3 regions of the Streptomyces crystallinus genome follow, and region 1 is predicted to be linked to each of the others. Evidence: riboswitches for the same ligand, from Rfam matches in the RefSeq annotation. Region 1 holds a riboswitch; each other region holds the start of a gene.
The links. Region 1 has a riboswitch for cyclic di-AMP ahead of ABD236_RS10240 (transglycosylase family protein). Riboswitches for the same ligand answer to the same signal wherever they lie in the genome.
Positions count from the first base shown of each region.

Region 1 (5,797 bases):
CGGGGGGCCGTCTCGACCACGTCCGGGTTGCCGCACGGACAGCGGTGCGCGATCGCGCGCAGTCCGCGCGGCGGGCGGCCCAGCTGCTCCTGGAAGGCGGCGATGTCCGCCTCGGTCGGCTCGGTGCTGGGCGTCTGGGGCGGGGGCGTTTCCATCGCGGTGTCTGTCTCAGTCTCTGTCTGTCTGGATCTGTCGCTGGCGGTTCACGTCGTCAGTTGCCGGGCCGGTCGGCCTTGTCCACGCCGTCCCAGAGGTTCTGGTGCCAGGGGCGGCCGGTGGCGGCCTTGCCGTCGCGGCGGCCCTTGCCGGCCGACGGGTCGGTCACGGTGTAGCCGGTCTCGCCCGGGAACTGCATGTGCAGATGCTCCCGGGCCAGCCGCTTGATGTACGCGTCGTCCTGGAGCCGCGCCTTCTCGTCGCGCAGCCGCTCGACCTGCGCGGCCGCGTCGTGCTCCTTGCGGCGCTGCTCGGCGATGTCGCCGCGCTGCGACACGTACTGGCGCATCGGGTACGCGAGGGCCACCACCAGGGAGCACATCACCAGGGCGAGCAGCGCGGCCCGGCCGGTGAGCCGGGAGCGGCGCGCCTGGCGCTTGGTCTGGGAGCGGTAGACCCGGGCCGCGGTCTGCTCGCCGAGCACCTTGAGCCGGGCCGCGGTGGAGAACCGGTCCCGGTCGCCCTTGGCCATGTCGCCCCGCTCCCCTCACGTACGTACAACGTCCCCGGACACGGTACGGGACCGCGGCCGGGGACGTACGTACGACAGGGCGGTCAGCCCGTGTCCGGACTGGCCCGTCTCGGGCTGGTCAGCCCTTGAAGCGCGGGAAGGCGCTGCGGCCCGCGTACACCGCGGCGTCGTCGAGGATCTCCTCGATGCGCAGCAGCTGGTTGTACTTGGCGACGCGCTCGGAGCGGGCCGGGGCGCCGGTCTTGATCTGGCCGCAGTTGGTGGCGACGGCGAGGTCGGCGATGGTGACGTCCTCGGTCTCGCCGGAGCGGTGCGACATCATGCACTTGAAGCCGCTGCGCTGGGCGAGCTCGACGGCGTCGAGGGTCTCGGTCAGCGAACCGATCTGGTTGACCTTGACGAGCAGCGCGTTGGCGGTGCCCTCCTCGATGCCGCGGGCCAGGCGCTCCGGGTTGGTGACGAACAGGTCGTCGCCGACGAGCTGGACGCGGGCGCCGAGCTTGTCGGTGATGACCTTCCAGCCGGCCCAGTCGTCCTCGAAGAGCGGGTCCTCGATGGAGACCAGCGGGTAGGCGTCGACGAGGCCCTCGTAGTACTCGGTCATCTCGGCGGCCGAGCGGGACTGGCCCTCGAACTCGTACTTGCCGTCCTTGTAGAACTCGGACGCGGCGACGTCGAGCGCGAGCGCGATGTCCTTGCCCGGGGCGTAGCCGGCCTCCTTGATGGCCTCCAGGATCAGGTCCAGGGCGGCGCGGTTGGAGTCCAGGTTCGGGGCGAAGCCGCCCTCGTCGCCGAGGCCGGTGGACAGGCCCTTGCGCTTCAGGACGGCCTTGAGGGTGTGGTAGACCTCGGTGCCCCAGCGCAACGCCTCGGAGAAGGACTCCGCGCCGATCGGGGCGATCATGAACTCCTGGATGTCGACGTTGGAGTCGGCGTGCGACCCACCGTTGAGGATGTTCATCATCGGAACGGGCAGCAGGTGCGCGTTCGGGCCGCCCAGGTAGCGGAACAGCGGCAGGTCGCTGGCCTCGGAGGCGGCGTGGGCCACGGCGAGCGAGACGCCGAGGATGGCGTTGGCGCCCAGCGAGCCCTTGTTGTCCGTGGCGTCCAGGTCGAACATCGCCTGGTCGATCAGGCGCTGCTCGGTGGCGTCGTAGCCGACGAGCTCCGGGCCGATCTGCTCGATCACGGCGAGGACGGCCTTCTCGACGCCCTTGCCCTGGTAGCGGCTGGGGTCGCCGTCACGCAGTTCGATGGCCTCGAAGGCACCGGTGGAGGCACCCGAGGGGACGGCGGCACGGCCGGTGCTGCCGTCGTCGAGGCCGACCTCGACCTCGACCGTGGGGTTGCCTCGGGAGTCCAGGATTTCCCGGGCTACGACGACGTCGATGGACGGCACGAGCATCTCCTTCTGGGATGTGACGCGAATGGGCCGGGCCGCGTGGTCCGGCACCCCTGAGCCTAACCGGCTCCGGGGCATCGGCCAGCCGACCGACCGGGTCGTGGGACGAAACGGGGGGCAAAATGTTCCCGAACAAAACAAAGCCCCGCCCCGTGTGGGGCGGGACTTTGCTCGGGGCGCGGCCCCGGGCCCGGTTCAGCTGACAGCTGAGTGGATCTTGGGGGCCGGTTTTTGGGCCCCCACCCCACCCCTTCCCGAAAGCCCTCCGGCGGGCGGCCGGGGGCTCCGCCCCAGGGCCCGGCCTTCGTCTGCGGCTGAGTGGGTGGTTGCTCGCGCAGTTCCCCGCGCCCCTTAGGTAGTAGGCCGCGCCGGAGCACCCAGCTCAGCCACAGTCCTTTAGGGGCGCGGGGAACTGCGCGAGCAACCCACCACACACCCGCAGACAAAGACCGGGCAGCACGCGCTAGCTGAGGTGGAGGTGCTGGTCCACGAAGATCAGGTTCGCGTCCTTCACCACGTCCTTGTTCAGCTCGTACAGCTTCTCCCAGCCGCCCTTGACGCCGTGCGCCGCCGCGATGGAGCCGAGGGTGTCGCCGGACTTCACCGTGTACTCGCCGTCACCGGTCTTGACCGGCGCGGGGCGGGACTCGCCGCGCGAGGCGGGGGCGGACTCCCGCTTGGGGGCCGGGGCCGCCTTGGGCGCGGCCTTCTTCGGCGCGGCCTTCTTCGCGGCGCCGGACGTGTCCACGTCCGCGGCCGACCCACCGGCCGTCAGGTTGCCCGCACCGGCGCAGGACCAGGCACCCGGACCCTGCATGGCGAGCAGCTTCTCGGCCGTGGCGATCTGCTGGCCCTTGGTGGCCAGGTCGGCACGGGAGGCGTACTGGGTGCCACCCGCCGCGGCCCAGGAGGACTGCGAGAACTGCAGACCGCCGTAGTAGCCGTTGCCGGTGTTGATCGACCAGTTGCCACCGGACTCGCACTGGGCGACGGCGTCCCAGGTGGAGACGGAGGCGGCGGAGGCGGAGCCCGCGGCCATCAGCGGGGCGGCGACGGCGGCACCGGTGACACCCGCCAGCGTGACGACGCGGACGGCCTTGGACGGGCGGCGGTGCTTGCCCTTGCCAGAAAGCAGCATGGAGTTCTCCTCACCGACGCCTGCGAGGTGAGCTGTCGGGTTCGGGCGAGTGAGTGGCCCGGCCGCGCCAGTGGCGCGTCTTCACCCCAAGCCGGTCCCGTGGCCGCCGGGGACGTGTGTACGTCCCCCAACGGCCGGGCCCGGCGCTTACCTTGGGTCCCCCGCTCCTGCCTACGGCGCATCGAGCGTCGACTGTTCCCCCGCGACCGACGGCAGGATTCGGCGTTTCCGGTCGGAGGGGCCCGTGGTGACGAGCGCTCCGACCGTAAACACACCAACCCCTGATGTTCAAAGGGGCACATCAGGGAGAAATCGCCCCTCGGGCCTCTTTCGCGCCCCCTGTTTCCGCAGGTCGGGGGCGTAACGCGCGTACCGGGCGGACGGGACAGGGCAGTTGACGGAAAGAGATCCATGTCTCACTTGCACAGAAGCGGACATAGACCCCTGAACTACCCCTTGGTCGGGGCCGGGTTGTCCGTCTTTGCCAGGTTCAGATCAAGGTTCTGGCCAGGCAGGATCAGGTTCGGGTCGGAGCCGATCGTCTTCTCGTTGGCCTTGTAGAGCGCGGACCAGCCGCCCTCGACCTTGTGCGCGCGCGAGATGTCCCACAGGTTGTCGCCGGGGCGGACGGTGTAGTCGGCGCCCAGGACGTCGCCCGCGCCACGTGAGTCGGCGTCACCTCGCGAGGCGTGTCGCCCCGATTCATGGGTGTTGTCCGTATTGCCCGGCTCGGTGGTCGCGGGGGTGCCGCTCTCGGCCGGGTCCGGCGTGCCGCGGTGCTTGCCGCCGGAGGCGGAGCCGGCGGCCGGGTCGGTGGTCTTCGCCGTACCGCCGGCGCCGGCGTCGGTCGAGCCGGGCTTGCCGCTCGCACCCGTGGACGGCGCCGAGGGCGTCGTGGAGGGCTTGGGAGCGGTGGAGGCGGAGCCGGAGGGCGTACGGGACGCCGGAGGCTTCTTCGCGGGCGCGGACGGCGTCGCGGTGGCGTCCGGGGTCGCGGCCCCCTCCTCGGAGGGGACGTACGGCGAGGGGGTGGCGCCCGGGTCGACGGCCGGCGCACCGGCGCCCGAGGTGAGCCCGGAGACCGACGAGCAGCTGGTGAAGGCCTTGGGGCCCTTCGCCGCGAGCACCTTCTCGGCCACGGCTATCTGCTGGGCGCGGCTGGCCAGGTCGGGCCGCTCGGCATAGGAGGTGCCGCCGTAGGTCTGCCAGGTCTCCTGCGAGAGCTGGAGCCCGCCGTACAGCCCGTTGCCGAAGTCCGCGCTCCAGGCGCCGCCGCTCTCGCACTCCGCGACGCGGTCCCAGGTGGTCGCGGAGGCGGCGTTCGCGCCGCTCGCGGCGAAGAGCGGCAGGGCGAGGGCCGAGCCGGTCACCCCCGCCGCGACGACGAGTGCGGGAGCCTGGCGGGGTCGGCGGTGCCGTCCGTTCCCGGAGCGCATGCTGTGGCCTTCCGTGTGACTACGTCTGTGACTGCTGGGCCTGGCGGTGAGCCTGGTTTGCCGAGTCGAGGGGTGAACGTAGCCGTACTCGAACGCTTGTCACAAGTCGATGCACCCGCGATAACGCGAAAGTCACAGTTTTGACGTACCGTCAGTTACGGCGGGCGTGAACTCGACCGGAAGGGTGCGCAGTCCGCGCATGATGAGGCCGCCGCGCCAGCGCAAATCGGCAGGATCCGCCCCGAGCCGCAGGTCAGGGAGGCGCCGCAACAGCGTTGCCAGCGCGGCCCTCGCCTCCAGGCGGGCGAGCGGTGCTCCGAGGCAGTAGTGGATGCCGTGGCCGTAGCCGAGGTGCTGGTTGTCGCGGCGCCCGAGGTCGAGGGTGTCGGGGTCGCGGAAGCGCTCCGGATCGCGGTCGGCGGCGGCGAGCACGACGAGCACCGGGTCGCCCGCGGCGATGTCCTGACCCCCGATCGACAGCGGCCGGGTGGCGAACCGCCAGGTGGCCATCTCCACCGGCCCGTCGTAGCGCAGCAGTTCCTCCACGCCGGTGTCCAGCAGGTCCGACTCCCCGGCCGCCAGCGAGGCCTGGAGGCGCTCACGCTGTTCCGGGTTGCGCAGCAGCGCGTACACGCCGTTGCCGATGAGGTTCACGGTCGTCTCGAACCCGGCGAAGAGCAGGATGAAGGCCATCGCGGCGGCCTCGTTCTCGGTGAGGTGCTCGCCGTGGTCGCTGGCCCGGATCAGACCGGAGATGAGGTCGTCGCCGGGGTTCTCCCGCTTGCGGTGGATGAGTTCCAGGAGGTACCCGCGCATCTTCTTCACCGAGCGCGCCACACCGCCGCGCGGGCCGCCGCCGTGCCGGATCATCATCCCGGCCCAGTCGCGGAAGTCGTCCTGGTCCTCGCGCGGCACCCCGAGCAGGTCACAGATGGCGTAGATGGGCAGCGGGAACGCGAACTCGTGGATGAGGTCGGCCTCGCCGCGCTCGGCGAACCGGTCGATGAGCGCGTCCGTCAACTCCTGTACCCGGGGCGCGAATTCGGCGACCGTACGGGGAGTGAACGCCTTCGACACCAGCCGCCGCAGCCGGGTGTGGTCCGGCGGGTCGATGTTGAGCAGATGCGTCATCA
Region 1 is NZ_BAAACA010000012.1:69,344-75,140, reverse strand. Features, by position in the region: gene ABD236_RS10255 (DUF501 domain-containing protein) at 1-155, opposite strand, end outside; gene ABD236_RS10250 (FtsB family cell division protein) at 212-688, opposite strand; gene eno (phosphopyruvate hydratase) at 807-2,093, opposite strand; gene ABD236_RS10240 (transglycosylase family protein) at 2,554-3,228, opposite strand; cyclic di-AMP (ydaO/yuaA leader) riboswitch at 3,231-3,417, opposite strand; gene ABD236_RS10235 (transglycosylase family protein) at 3,678-4,664, opposite strand; gene ABD236_RS10230 (cytochrome P450 family protein) at 4,797-5,797, opposite strand, start outside.

Region 2 (5,797 bases), on a different contig from region 1:
CCCCGCCGCCCCGAAGCCCGGCCAGCTGTACCGCCCCTGACAACCCGCCCTCGACGCTCCCTCGGGCCGCCCTTCGGGAGCGTCTGGATTTCGCCCTGAGCGTGGACCGGCACGGACCGGTTCTCAGGAGCCGTTCCGGCGGGCAGAGTTGCGGCCATGAAGCTGTTGATACTGGGTGGTACGGAGTTCGTCGGCCGCGCCGTGGCCGAGACCGCGCTGGCGCGCGGGCACGAGGTGACGGTCTTCCACCGGGGCCGCCACGAGCCGCCGAAGGGCGTGCGGGCCCTGCTCGGCGACCGGACGGCCGAGGACGGTCTGGCGGCGCTCGCCGACGGCCGGTGGGACGTGGTCGTGGACACCTGGTCGGGGGCGCCCTCGGCGGTGCGCGACGCCGCGCGGCTGCTCGCCGAGGGGCGGGCCGCCCGGTATGTGTACGTGTCGAGCCGCTCGGTGTACGAGCACCCGGTCCCGGTCGGGGCCGACGAGGGCGCGGAGCTGGTCGACGGCTCGCCGGACGCCGAGGGCGAGGTGGCCTACGCCCAGGCCAAGCGCGGCGGCGAGCTCGCCGCCGTCCGGGAGTTCGGCCCGGACCGCTCGCTCCTGGTGCGCGCCGGGCTGATCCTCGGCCCGTACGAGAACATCGGGCGGCTGCCCTGGTGGCTGGGCCGGATGGCGCGCGGCGGCGAGGTGCTGGCTCCGGGGCCGCGCGATCTGCCGGTGCAGTTCATCGACGTACGGGATCTGGCGGAGTGGATCGTGAGCGCCGCCGACTTCGGGCTCTGCGGCCCGTACAACCTGGTCTGCCCGCCGGACCACACCACGATGGGCGAGCTCCTGGAGGCGTGCGCGCGGGTGACCGGCGGCGGCGCGGAGCTGCGCTGGACGGACCCGGAGCCGATCCTGGCCGCCGGGGTCGAGCCGTGGAGCGACCTGCCGGTGTGGATCCCGCCGGGCGAGCTGCACGGCACGATGCACGGCTCCAACGTGTGGAAGGCGGTGCTCTCCGGGCTGCGCTGCCGTCCTGTCGCGGAGACGGCCGCCGACACCTGGGCCTGGCTCCGGTCGATCGGCGGGGAGGCGCCGCAGCGGCCGGACCGCCCCCGGGTCGGACTCGACCCGGAGACGGAGCGGAAGCTGCTGCACGGCTGAGCCGCGCACGGCGCCGCCCACATGACGGCCCGTCAGCGCGGTTGGCCCAGGGGCCAACCCACCTGATGGGCCGTCACAGAGGCAGCAGGTCGGGCCGCTTGGGCTCCACGTGGTCGCCCGAGCTCTCGCCGCGCAGCCGTCGCCCGATCCATGGCACCAGGTGCTCACGCGCCCAGTGGATGTCGTCGCGCCGCACCTCGAGGGTGCCCCGCGGCGGCATCGGGGGCCACTCCTGGTCAGGGTCGGCCGGGATCTCGAGCCCGAGCACCTGGGCGGCGCGCAGCGCGACCCGGGTGTGCCCCTCGGGCGACAGGTGCAGCCGGTCGGCGTCCCACGCCCGCCGGTCCTGGACGGACCGCAGCGACCACAGGTCGAGCACCGGGCACCCGTAGCGGTCGGCGATGGAGCGCACATGCGCGGTGTACGTCGCCACCTTGCCGCGCAGATGCTTGAAGACCGGCACCCCGCGGGTGTCGAACCCGGTGGTCACCATGACCGTCGGGATCGTGCTCTTCAGGTCGGCCACCGCGCGTTCGAAGCGCTCGGCCACGTCGTCCGGGTCGCTGCCCGGCCGGATGATGTCATTGCCCCCCGCACAGAAGCTCACCAGGTCGGGTGCGAGCTCCTTGGCCCGCGGCACCTGCTCCTCGACGATCTGGTCGAGGAGCCTGCCGCGGACCGCGAGATTGGCGTAGCGAAAGGCCCCCTCCGGTCGCTGGTCTGCCAGTAGCACGGCGAACCTGTCCGCCCAGCCGACGAATGCCCCGTCGGGACCGGGGTCGCCGACCCCTTCCGTGAAGCTGTCGCCGATCGCCGTGTACGACCCGAACGTACCGCTGTTGAATGATCTCGAATCGTCTGCCACGGGACCATATCTTTCCCTTACGCGTGTGACCTACGCGACCGTAAGGAGGGGTTGACGGTGGGTGATATAGACCACCCGGTCAGTTGTCCCCAGCGGGAATACGCCGAATACCCCCGGCGATTCGGGCGGCACGGCTTCCGTCAGAGGCTCGCGCCCTGCTGGCGGAGGTAGGCGATCGGGTCGACGTCCGAGCCGTAGTCGGGCGTGGTGCGGATCTCGAAGTGGAGGTGCGGGCCGGTGACGTTGCCGGTGGCGCCGGAGAGCCCGAGCTGCTGGCCCTCGGTCACGCTCTGCCCGGCCGAGACCGAGAGCTGCGAGAAGTGGGCGTACTGGGAGTACATGCCGTCGGCGTGCCGGATGACGACCTGGTTGCCGTACGCGCCGCCCCAGCCGGCCGAGACGACCGTGCCCGCGCCGACGGCCTTCACCACGGTGCCGGTCTCGGCCGCGAAGTCGACGCCGGTGTGGTAACCGCTGGACCACATGGATCCGGCCATGCGGTACGGGGTGCCGATGCTCACGCTGTCCAGGGGCGCGCGGAAGCCGGAGGAGGAGCCCTGGCCGGCCGAGGGGGCGGTGTCGGCCGGGGAAGCGCCGGTGGCCTGGGACGACGTCGACGTGTGGGCCTTGGCGGGGGCCGGCTTCGCGGCCGGCTTCGCGCCGGTCCCGTGCGAGCCGCTCGCCTTGGCGGAGGTGTGCGACGCACCGGCGGCCTTCGCGCCGAGGACGAGCTTCATGCCCGGCCGGATCAGCGCCGGGTCGGAGCCGACGACCTCGCGGTTGTCCTGGTACAGCCGCTGCCAGCCGCCGAGCCGGTGGTCCTCGGCGATCCGCGACAGGCAGTCGCCGCTCTTGACCTTGTACGTGGTCGGTGCGGCCTGCGGGGCGGCGGGCGCGGCGACGAAGGCGGCGGCCCGGGCGGTCTGCTGGGGCGCGGCGGCGGGGGCGGCGGTCTGCGCCGCGGCGTGCGCGCCGGTGGCGCCGAGCAGCGGGATGGCGAGTGCGGCGCCGCCCGTGCCGGCGGCGACCATGCCCCGGGATATCGGGCTGGACTTGGGACGGCGGTGCTTACCCTTCGCGGGCATGGCGGATTCCTCTCCGGCGCCTGCGAGGTGAGCTGTCGGGTTCGGGCTGGAGCTGCCCGGCCGGCACCGCTGCGTCACGGTGCTCCGGCTTCACCCCGAGCCGTGCCGGAATTCCGGACGGCGCTTACCTGGGTCCCCCGCTCCTGCCACGCGTGGATGGGTGCGGATTCCGGGCGGTGGCAGGATTCGGCGGTCCACCCGGATTGCGGTGACCGTAAGCGAGCCCGGCGCACCACGACAAGTGCCCATTCGTCATCCGCATTCCCGGCCGCGAATTCACCGGGGAATTGCGGTCACCCTGCGTGGACCGGAATTCCCAACGGGCCCGGCCGGACGGGGGAATTCATTCGGGGCCGCCACCACGGAACGTCACGGATATGACGCTCCTCACGGGCAACCTCCGTGTCACGCCCGGGAGATGGACAGGGTCCATCAAATCGCCCAATCCGGACGAAAGTTCCGCCCTGATTCACCCAGCCCGAGAGCTATCACCACACTCTGTCCCGTTTTGAGCCGCTACACCCAGATGGGCAGCTTTGTCGCGCTCGGCGGGTGAATTCCTCATCCCTCCCCCGCACCCGCCCGCCGGAAACGGAACACCGCCGCATCAAGATCACCCACAAGCCCGGTGTCCAGGCCCCGGTGCAGCAATACCGCTCCCCGGTGCACGGCCCCGGTGTCCAGGCACCGATAAGCGGCCGCCGGGTCCAGGCCGCGCAGCCGCAGGGCCGGGGGCCGCAGCCCGTGGTGCTGGGCCTGGAGGTGGGCGAGGACGACGGCGTCGTCGCCGCGTACGTACTGGACGGCGCTCAGACCGCCCTCCGGGGGCCGCAGCCGGTACTGGGCACCGAGCTGCACCACCGGCCGGATCTCCTTGTACAGCTCCACCCAGCCGCGCGCCTCGGCCAGTTCGTCCTCGCTCCAGCGGGTGAGGTCCCCGCCGACGCCGAGCACTCCGGCCATCGCGCTGACGAAGCGGAAGCGCAGACTGCTGCGGCGGCCGTTGAGCAGGGTGTTGGGGCTGTCGGTGACCCAGGCGGCCATCACCCGGGCCGGGTGCAGCTGGCTGAAGCCGTGCTGGATGGCGAGCCGGTCCAGCGGGTCGGTGTTGTCGGAGGTCCACACCTGGTCGGTGCGGGAGAGGATGCCGAGGTCGATCCGGCCGCCGCCGCCCGAGCAGGACTCGAAGTCGACCGAGGGGTGTGCGGCCCGCAGCCGGTCCAGCAGGCCGTAGAGCGCCCGTACGTGGTCGATCCAGAGCCGCTGCGGATACTCCTCGCCGGGCCAGCCCGCGTCGCTGAAGGAGCGGTTGAAGTCCCACTTCACATAGTCGACGGGCACGCTGGAGAGCAGCCCGTCCAATTGCTCCCACAGGTGCTCCTGGACGTCGGGGCGGGCGAGGTTGAGCACCAGCTGGTTGCGGAACTCGGTGCGCCGGCGGCCGCTCTGGTGCTGCACCCACTCCGGGTGCGCCCGGTACAGCGCGCTGTCGGGGTTGACCATCTCCGGCTCCACCCAGATCCCGAACCGCATGCCCAGCGCGTGCACCTCGTCCGCGAGCGGCTTCAGCCCGCCGGGGAAGCGCTCGGGGTTGGGCGTCCAGTCGCCGAGCCCGGCGGCGTCGTGGGTGCGCTCCCCGAACCAGCCGTCGTCGACGACGAACAGCTCGACGCCCAGCGCGGCCGCGCGCCCGGCCAGCGCCCGCTGCTGCTCCTCGCCGATGTCGAACCGGGTGGCCTCCCAGGAGTTGAAGAGCACAGGCCGCACCCGCCCGGCCTCCGGGACCACCCGTGCGAGCTGCCAGGCGTGCCACTCTCGGCTGGCCCCGCCGAAGCCGTCCGGGCTCCACAGCCCGGCGAAGACCGGTGTGGTGTACGCGTGGCCGGGCGCGAGCGACAACAGCCCGGAGTCGTCGTACCCGGCGCCGCCGCTGATCTGCACCCGGCCGTCGGGCAGGTGCTGTACGGCGATGCGCCAGGACCCGGACCAGCCGAGCGCGCAGCCGTACACCTCGCCGCTCTCCTCGGTGGCGGTGCCCTCGGCGTCCAGGGCCACCCAGGGCAGGTGCTGGTGGCCGGTGTGGCCGCGGCGGCTGCCCAGGACCTTGTCGCCGGGGGTGAGCGGGGACCGTACGAGCCGGGACTCGGCCGCCCAGCGGCCGTGCAGCTGGCTGAGCCGCCAGCCCTCGCGCGGCGGCAGTGTCCATACGGCCGCGTCGGCGCGGAGCAGCTCCAGGTCCGGATCGCCGGGCGCGCCCTCGTGGGCGACGGTCGCCCAGCGCTCGACGACGTCCGAGTCGTCGCGCATCCGGTAGTGCAGGGTGAGCCCGAGGCGGTGCACCGCGTCGGCGAACCGCAGCCGCAGCTCGTCGCCGTCGACGTCCGCCCCCGCGAACTCCCCTTCGGTGCCGCGCACTTCGGGCGTCCGTACGGAGAGCGCGGGGCGCGCGAAACGGGGCCCGCACTCCACCACGTACTCCTCCTGACCATCCAGTGGTGACTCGAAGGGCCGGTGGGGCGCGAGGGGCAAAAGTGCCAGGGCTTCGGCGTCGGCGAGGGTGAGCCGTGGGCCCCAGTGCAGATGCAGGAGTTCGCCGTGGTCCGTGAGGTGCAGCGCATAACCGCTGGTGCGGCCGGAGAGCAGCCATATCCGTCCGCTGTCCGCGGTCTCGATCATCCCGAACCCCCAGTTCCGCACA
Region 2 is NZ_BAAACA010000014.1:1,067,049-1,072,845, forward strand. Features, by position in the region: gene ABD236_RS15360 (polysaccharide deacetylase family protein) at 1-40, shown strand, start outside; gene ABD236_RS15365 (NAD-dependent epimerase/dehydratase family protein) at 157-1,149, shown strand; gene ABD236_RS15370 (SGNH/GDSL hydrolase family protein) at 1,223-2,014, opposite strand; gene ABD236_RS15375 (M23 family metallopeptidase) at 2,155-3,099, opposite strand; cyclic di-AMP (ydaO/yuaA leader) riboswitch at 3,104-3,285, opposite strand; gene ABD236_RS15380 (alpha-galactosidase) at 3,661-5,775, opposite strand.
Region 2: another riboswitch for cyclic di-AMP. It lies ahead of ABD236_RS15375 (M23 family metallopeptidase); the one in region 1 lies ahead of ABD236_RS10240 (transglycosylase family protein).

Region 3 (5,797 bases), on a different contig from region 1:
CGAGCGTCTGGTGGGGCTGCTGCGGGCGGCGACGCGGCGGAAGGCGCCCGCGGCGCCGCTGTTCCTCGCCCTGTGTGCACTGCTGATGTGTCTCTCCCTGCCGCTGGCGCTGCCCCTGTCGCCCGCCCCGCCCTGGGTCTCCGCGCCCTCGTACACCAAGGGCCAGATCCCCTCCGTGCACGGCGGTCCGGCGGCCCGCCGCCATGCCCGGGGGACCTGTGTGCGCGGCCGGGCCGGGCCCCGCCGGTGCCGGGCGCGGCTCATCGCGACCGGCGCGGACCGGCACTGAGGGCCCGTCCGCGGCCTCCGCCCGGGCGTCCGCACGCAGCGCCCACCCGGTTGGCCGAGGAGCGTTCGCGGCACGCGGCGGGGCCCGGCACCCTGGGTGGGGCGCGGAACGTCGGCGGCCCCGCGGACGGGCAGGAGACCCCAGGTGCGGCAGCGATCGGACGGCGTCGGCCGGGAGGGCTCCCGGCGCCTGGCCCTGGTGCGCGTACTGCCCGCGCTGCTCCTCGTCGTCGGGGTCGTCCTGGACGCGGCGACCCCGCCCGATCTGACCGCCGCCGCCCTCTTCGCGGCCGCGCCCCTGGTCGCGGCCCCCTTCTGCGGCCCGCTGGGCACCGCCGCCGCGGGCGCCTCGGCGGTCGGGGCGGTGCTGCTCACCGAGTATCTGCACGACATCCCCAGTACCGGGGAGGCGGTGAGCGAGCTGTTCACCGTCACCACCGTCGGCGCGCTGGCCCTGGTCATCAACCGCATGCTGCGCCGCAGCGGCGAGCGCCTCGCCTCGGCCCGGGTCATCGCGGAGACCGCCCAGCGCGCCGTGCTGCCGACGCCGGCCGAGCGCATCGGGGGCCTCCAGGTGGCCGCGCGGTACGAGGCGGCGCAGGCCGACGCCTTCATCGGCGGGGACCTCTTCGCGGTCCAGGACACGCCGTACGGGGTGCGCCTGGTCGTCGGGGACGTGCGGGGCAAGGGCCTGGAGGCGGTCGAGGCGGTGGCCGTGGTCATCGGGGCGTTCCGGGAGGCGGCCGAGCAGGAGGCGACCCTGGAGGAGGTGGCCGGGCGCCTGGAGCGGGCGCTGGCCCGGGAGGGCACCCGGCGCTCCGGCCTGGACGCCTTCGAGGGGTTCACCACGGCCGTGCTCGCCGAGGTCCCGCGCGGCGCCGCGTCCGTACGGCTGGTGAACCGGGGCCACCCCGAGCCGCTGCTGCTGCACGCCGACGGGGCGCTGGACGTGCTCGCCCCGGCCGACCCCGCGCTGCCGCTGGGGATGGCGGAGCTGGGGGTGTGGCCGGACCGGGCGCAGACGTACCCGTTCCCGGCCGGGGCGACGCTGCTCCTCTACACCGACGGCCTCTCCGAAGCGCGCTCACTGGACCCGCCCGGGGTCTTCTACGACCCGTACGAGCGGCTGCGCGGCCGGATCTTCCCGGGCCCCGAGGAGGTGCTGGACGCTCTGGTCGACGATGTGCGCAGACATACGGGCGGCGGCGCCAGCGACGACATGGCGCTGCTCGCGGTGGGGCGGCCCGGGGCGCGCCAGCCGGAGCGGCGGCGGACGATGCCCGTGGTGCCGTGACTGACCGTGCCCGAACGGCATCCCTGCGCATAACAATTGACATACCGTCAGCACTTGTCCCCGGCGATTACCGGGAACGGCTTGGAATCCGGTCCGCCTGTCTATTAACGTTCGATAACGCAGCGCGGTCGTCCCAGCCGTCGCAGAGGCGGCACCGTGCGCACGCGCCGAATCCCGCAAGGGAACCGGGGAACCACCAACTTGGGGTGAATCGGGCATCTTTGTCTCTTCGAGATGCCCGTAGGAGACCTTCCTGCTCCGAACCCGTCAGCTAACCCGGTAGGCGAGAAGGAAGGAAAGGAGTGCGCCCCCGTGGCGTCCAACGAGCCTGCCCTCGGCACCCCGCCGGTTCCCCCCGTCTCCCTGTACGGGACCGCGCCCAGCGACACCGAGGTGTGGGAGGAGTGGAACCCCACGGAGGAGTCCGTGTCCTCCGTACGCGGCAGACACCGCGTCATCAAGCAGCGCGGCGGGCTCGCCCGCAGCTCCACCGTCCTCGGCGTCGGTGTCATCGCGGCCGTCGGCGCGGGCGGCATGGCCAGTGCGCAGACCAAGCCGCCGGTCTCCATATCCCTGCCCGACGCGGTCGCGGATAAACTCCCCGACGTCAAGTCGCTGCCGGGCGTGGGCACCCTGATCTCCGACCTCGCGGGCGACGACGAGCCCGACGCCTCCCCGGCGGACCGGGCCGACCGCGCCGTGGCGAGCGCCCCCCTGACCATGGCCGGCGTCTCCCGGGCCGACGCCGAGCAGGGCGCCACGGGCGCCGGCGAGGCCCTGCGCGCCCGTATCCTCCAGCAGGCCGAGCAGCAGCGGAGCAGCGCCGAGGCCGAGGCCAGGGCGGCCGCCGAGAAGGATGCCGCGCAGAAGGCGGCGGCCGAGGCGAAGGCCGCGCAGAGCGCCGCCGCGCAGAAGGCGGCGGCCGCGAAGAAGGCCGCCGAGGAGGCCGCCGCCAAGAAGGCGGAGGAGGAGCGCCTGGCCGAGCTCGCCAAGAGCTTCTCGCTCCCGGTCGCCTCGTACACGATCACCTCGACCTTCGGCGAGGCCGGCTCGATGTGGTCCTCCGGCCACCACACCGGCCTCGACTTCGCCGCCCCCACCGGCACCCCGCTCAAGGCGATCCACGGCGGCACGGTCAAGTCGGCGGGCTGGTCCGGTTCGTACGGCTACCGCACGGTCGTCGAGCTGGAGGACGGCACCGAGCTCTGGTACTGCCACCAGTCCTCGATCGCGGTCAGCGCCGGGCAGAAGGTGACGACCGGCGAGACGATCGGCCGCGTCGGCGCCACCGGCAACGTGACCGGCCCCCATCTGCACCTGGAGGTACACACCCCCGGCGGCACGGGCATCGACCCGATGGGGTGGCTCCAGTCCAAGGGCCTGAACCCGTAGGGAGCGCCGGGCGAGGGGGCGCATCGCGTGGAATAGCCGCGCCCCGCCCGCCCGTTCACCCCCTATGACCTCTCTGCGCCCCCTCGGCTCCTCCGATCTGTCCGTCTTCCCGCTCGCCCTCGGCGGCAACGTCTTCGGCTGGACGGCCGACGAGGCCGCGTCGTTCGCGGTGCTCGACGCGTACACCGAGGCGGGCGGCAACTTCGTGGACACCGCCGACGTCTACTCGGCCTGGGCCCCGGGCAACGAGGGCGGCGAGTCCGAGAAGACCATCGGCCGGTGGCTGGCGGCGCGCGGCAACCGCGAGGACGTCGTCATCGCCACCAAGGTGGGCGGGCACCCCCGGTTCAAGGGGCTCGCGGCCGCCACGATCAAGGCGGGAGCCGAGGCCTCGCTGCGCCGCCTCGGCACCGACTACATCGACCTGTACTACACGCACTTCGACGACGAGTCCGTCCCCGTCGAGGAGATCGTCACCGCCCTCGACCAGCTGGTGAAGGACGGTGTGGTGCGCGCGGTGGCCGCCTCCAACATCTCCCCGGCGCGGCTGAAGGACTCGCTGGACTTCTCCGACCGCGAGGGCCTGGCCAAGTACGTCGCCCTCCAGCCGCACTACAACCTGGTCTCGCGCGACACCTACGAGGGCGCCCTCCAGGACACCGCCGCCCGCTCGGGCCTGGCCGCCGTCCCCTACTTCGCGCTCGCCGCCGGCTTCCTCACCGGCAAGTACCGCCCGGGCCGGCACGTCGAGAGCGCGCGGGCCCAGGGCGCCGCCAAGCACCTGGAGACCGCGCGGGGCACCAAGGTGCTGGCCGCGCTCGACCGTATCGCCCAGGAGCACGGCGCCGAGCCCGCGACCGTGGCGCTGGCCTGGCTCGCCGCCCAGCCGACCGTGGTCGCCCCGATCGCCTCGGCCCGTACCGTCGAGCAGCTGCCCGCGCTCCTCGCCGTCGCCGACCTGGAGCTCACGGACGCGGAGCTGAGCGAGCTGAAGACCGCCTCGGCGTAGCCGCCGCTCGCCTCAGCGCAGATAGGGGTTGTACGGGGAGGACTGGTCGTGTCCGTACGGGGCCTGGTGTCCGTACGTCGCCGGGTGGCCGTACGGATACGGCTGCGGCGGGATCCAGATGCGGCCCGCCGCGCCCGCCGCGTACAGCAGCGCGGGCCCGGCCACCTCCCGGCGCGCCCACAGATGGTGCAGCAGCTCCTGCTCGCGGGCCGTGAAGTCCGGGCCGGCCTCGGTGCGCCGGGCCCGGCGGCGCAGGAACGCCAGCGCCGTCGCGAACGCCTCGTACTCGGCGACCGTCCGCGCCGCCCGCTTGCCGCCGAAGGTGCGGTACGCGAAGTCGCGGGCCATCGAGCGGGCCCGCATCGAGGAGAGCGCGAGCGGTTCGGCGGGACCCAGCCAGCCCGCCGTCGCGTACGCGGGCAGCTCCGCCGCGACCGTGCGCAGCTCCCGCTGGCGGCTCCACACCGCAAGCCAGGTGAGCAGGGCGAAGACCGGGACCATGAACGCGGCGTAGACCAGGTAGAAGCCGTACGTCCCGAACGACGACGAGCCGTTCCACAGGGCGTGCATGCCCATCGCGGACAGCAGCCCGAGCACCGGCAGGCCGATACGGCGCCACCGGCTGCCGGGCACCGCGAGCGCGGCGGCCCCGAAGCCGATGCCGGTGCACACCGTGAACAGCGGGTGCGCGAACGGCGACATCACGATCCGGACGAAGAACGTCGCCGCGGTCGTCGAGGAGAGCCCCGCGGTGTGGCTGACCTGGTCCTCGCCGAAGGCGTTGCCGAGATACAGGATGTTCTCGGTGAAGGCGAAGCCGGTCGCGGTGAAGCCCGCGACGACCACGCCGTCGACTATCCCCTTGAAGTCCCGTCTTCGGAACAGGAACAGCAGCAGCACGGCCACCGCCTTGGCGCTCTCCTCGACGACCGGCGCGATGACGGTCGCGCCCAGGTGGTCGGCGGAGGACGGGTCGGCGGTGGCGGTGGCTATCCACTTGGTCGCGAACGAGTTGGCGATGATCGCCACCAACGCGGCGGCGCACGCCCCCCAGGCGAAGGCGAACAGCAGATTGCGCCAGGGCCCCGGGTCCACCCGGTCGAGCCAGCGGAACGCGGTGGCGAGCAGCGGCACCGGCAGCACGGCGAGCGCGAGACCCACCAGGAACCCCTCGGTGCCGGTCTGCTCCCGCACGATCGCGAGGATGACCAGACCGCACAGGGCGAGCAGGGTGATCAGCGCGCCGGCCCGGACGGCCCTGGAGCGCCAGAAGTCCCGCCGCGGCCGGTAGCGCCACTTGGCGCGCTCCGGTACGGCGTCGAACCGCGGCTCGGCGCCGCGCTCCGGGACCGGCTGGAGCGGGCCCGGCGGCTGGCGTTGCGGAAGCGACTCGGACGACACCAGACGACCCTAACGAGGGGTGAGGACAATCCGCGACGGTGCGTGGGGGTGCCGTCAGGCGCCGGGCAGCTCCGCGGCGCGGGTGAAGAGCAGGTCATGGACCACATGGCCCTTGTCGAGGCCCTGCCCCTCGAAGCGCGTGAGCGGCCGGAACGCGGGCCGGGGCGCGTAGCCGCCGTCGGGCTGGGTGTTCTCGAACGCGGGGTGCGCGGTCAGCACCTCCAGCATCTGCTCGGCGTACGGCTCCCAGTCGGTGGCGCAGTGCAGTACGGCACCGGGCTTGAGCCGGGGCGCGGCCAGGGTGAGGAAGTCGGGCTGGATGATGCGGCGCTTGTGGTGGCGCTTCTTGGGCCAGGGGTCCGGGAAGTAGACGCGCAGCCCGTCGAGCGACTCGGGCGGCAGCATCTCGCGCA
Region 3 is NZ_BAAACA010000046.1:18,816-24,612, reverse strand. Features, by position in the region: gene ABD236_RS30075 (hypothetical protein) at 1-289, shown strand, start outside; gene ABD236_RS30070 (PP2C family protein-serine/threonine phosphatase) at 434-1,582, shown strand; cyclic di-AMP (ydaO/yuaA leader) riboswitch at 1,738-1,883, shown strand; gene ABD236_RS30065 (M23 family metallopeptidase) at 1,895-2,974, shown strand; gene ABD236_RS30060 (aldo/keto reductase) at 3,039-3,983, shown strand; gene ABD236_RS30055 (PrsW family intramembrane metalloprotease) at 3,996-5,384, opposite strand; gene trmB (tRNA (guanosine(46)-N7)-methyltransferase TrmB) at 5,439-5,797, opposite strand, start outside.
Region 3: another riboswitch for cyclic di-AMP. It lies ahead of ABD236_RS30065 (M23 family metallopeptidase); the one in region 1 lies ahead of ABD236_RS10240 (transglycosylase family protein).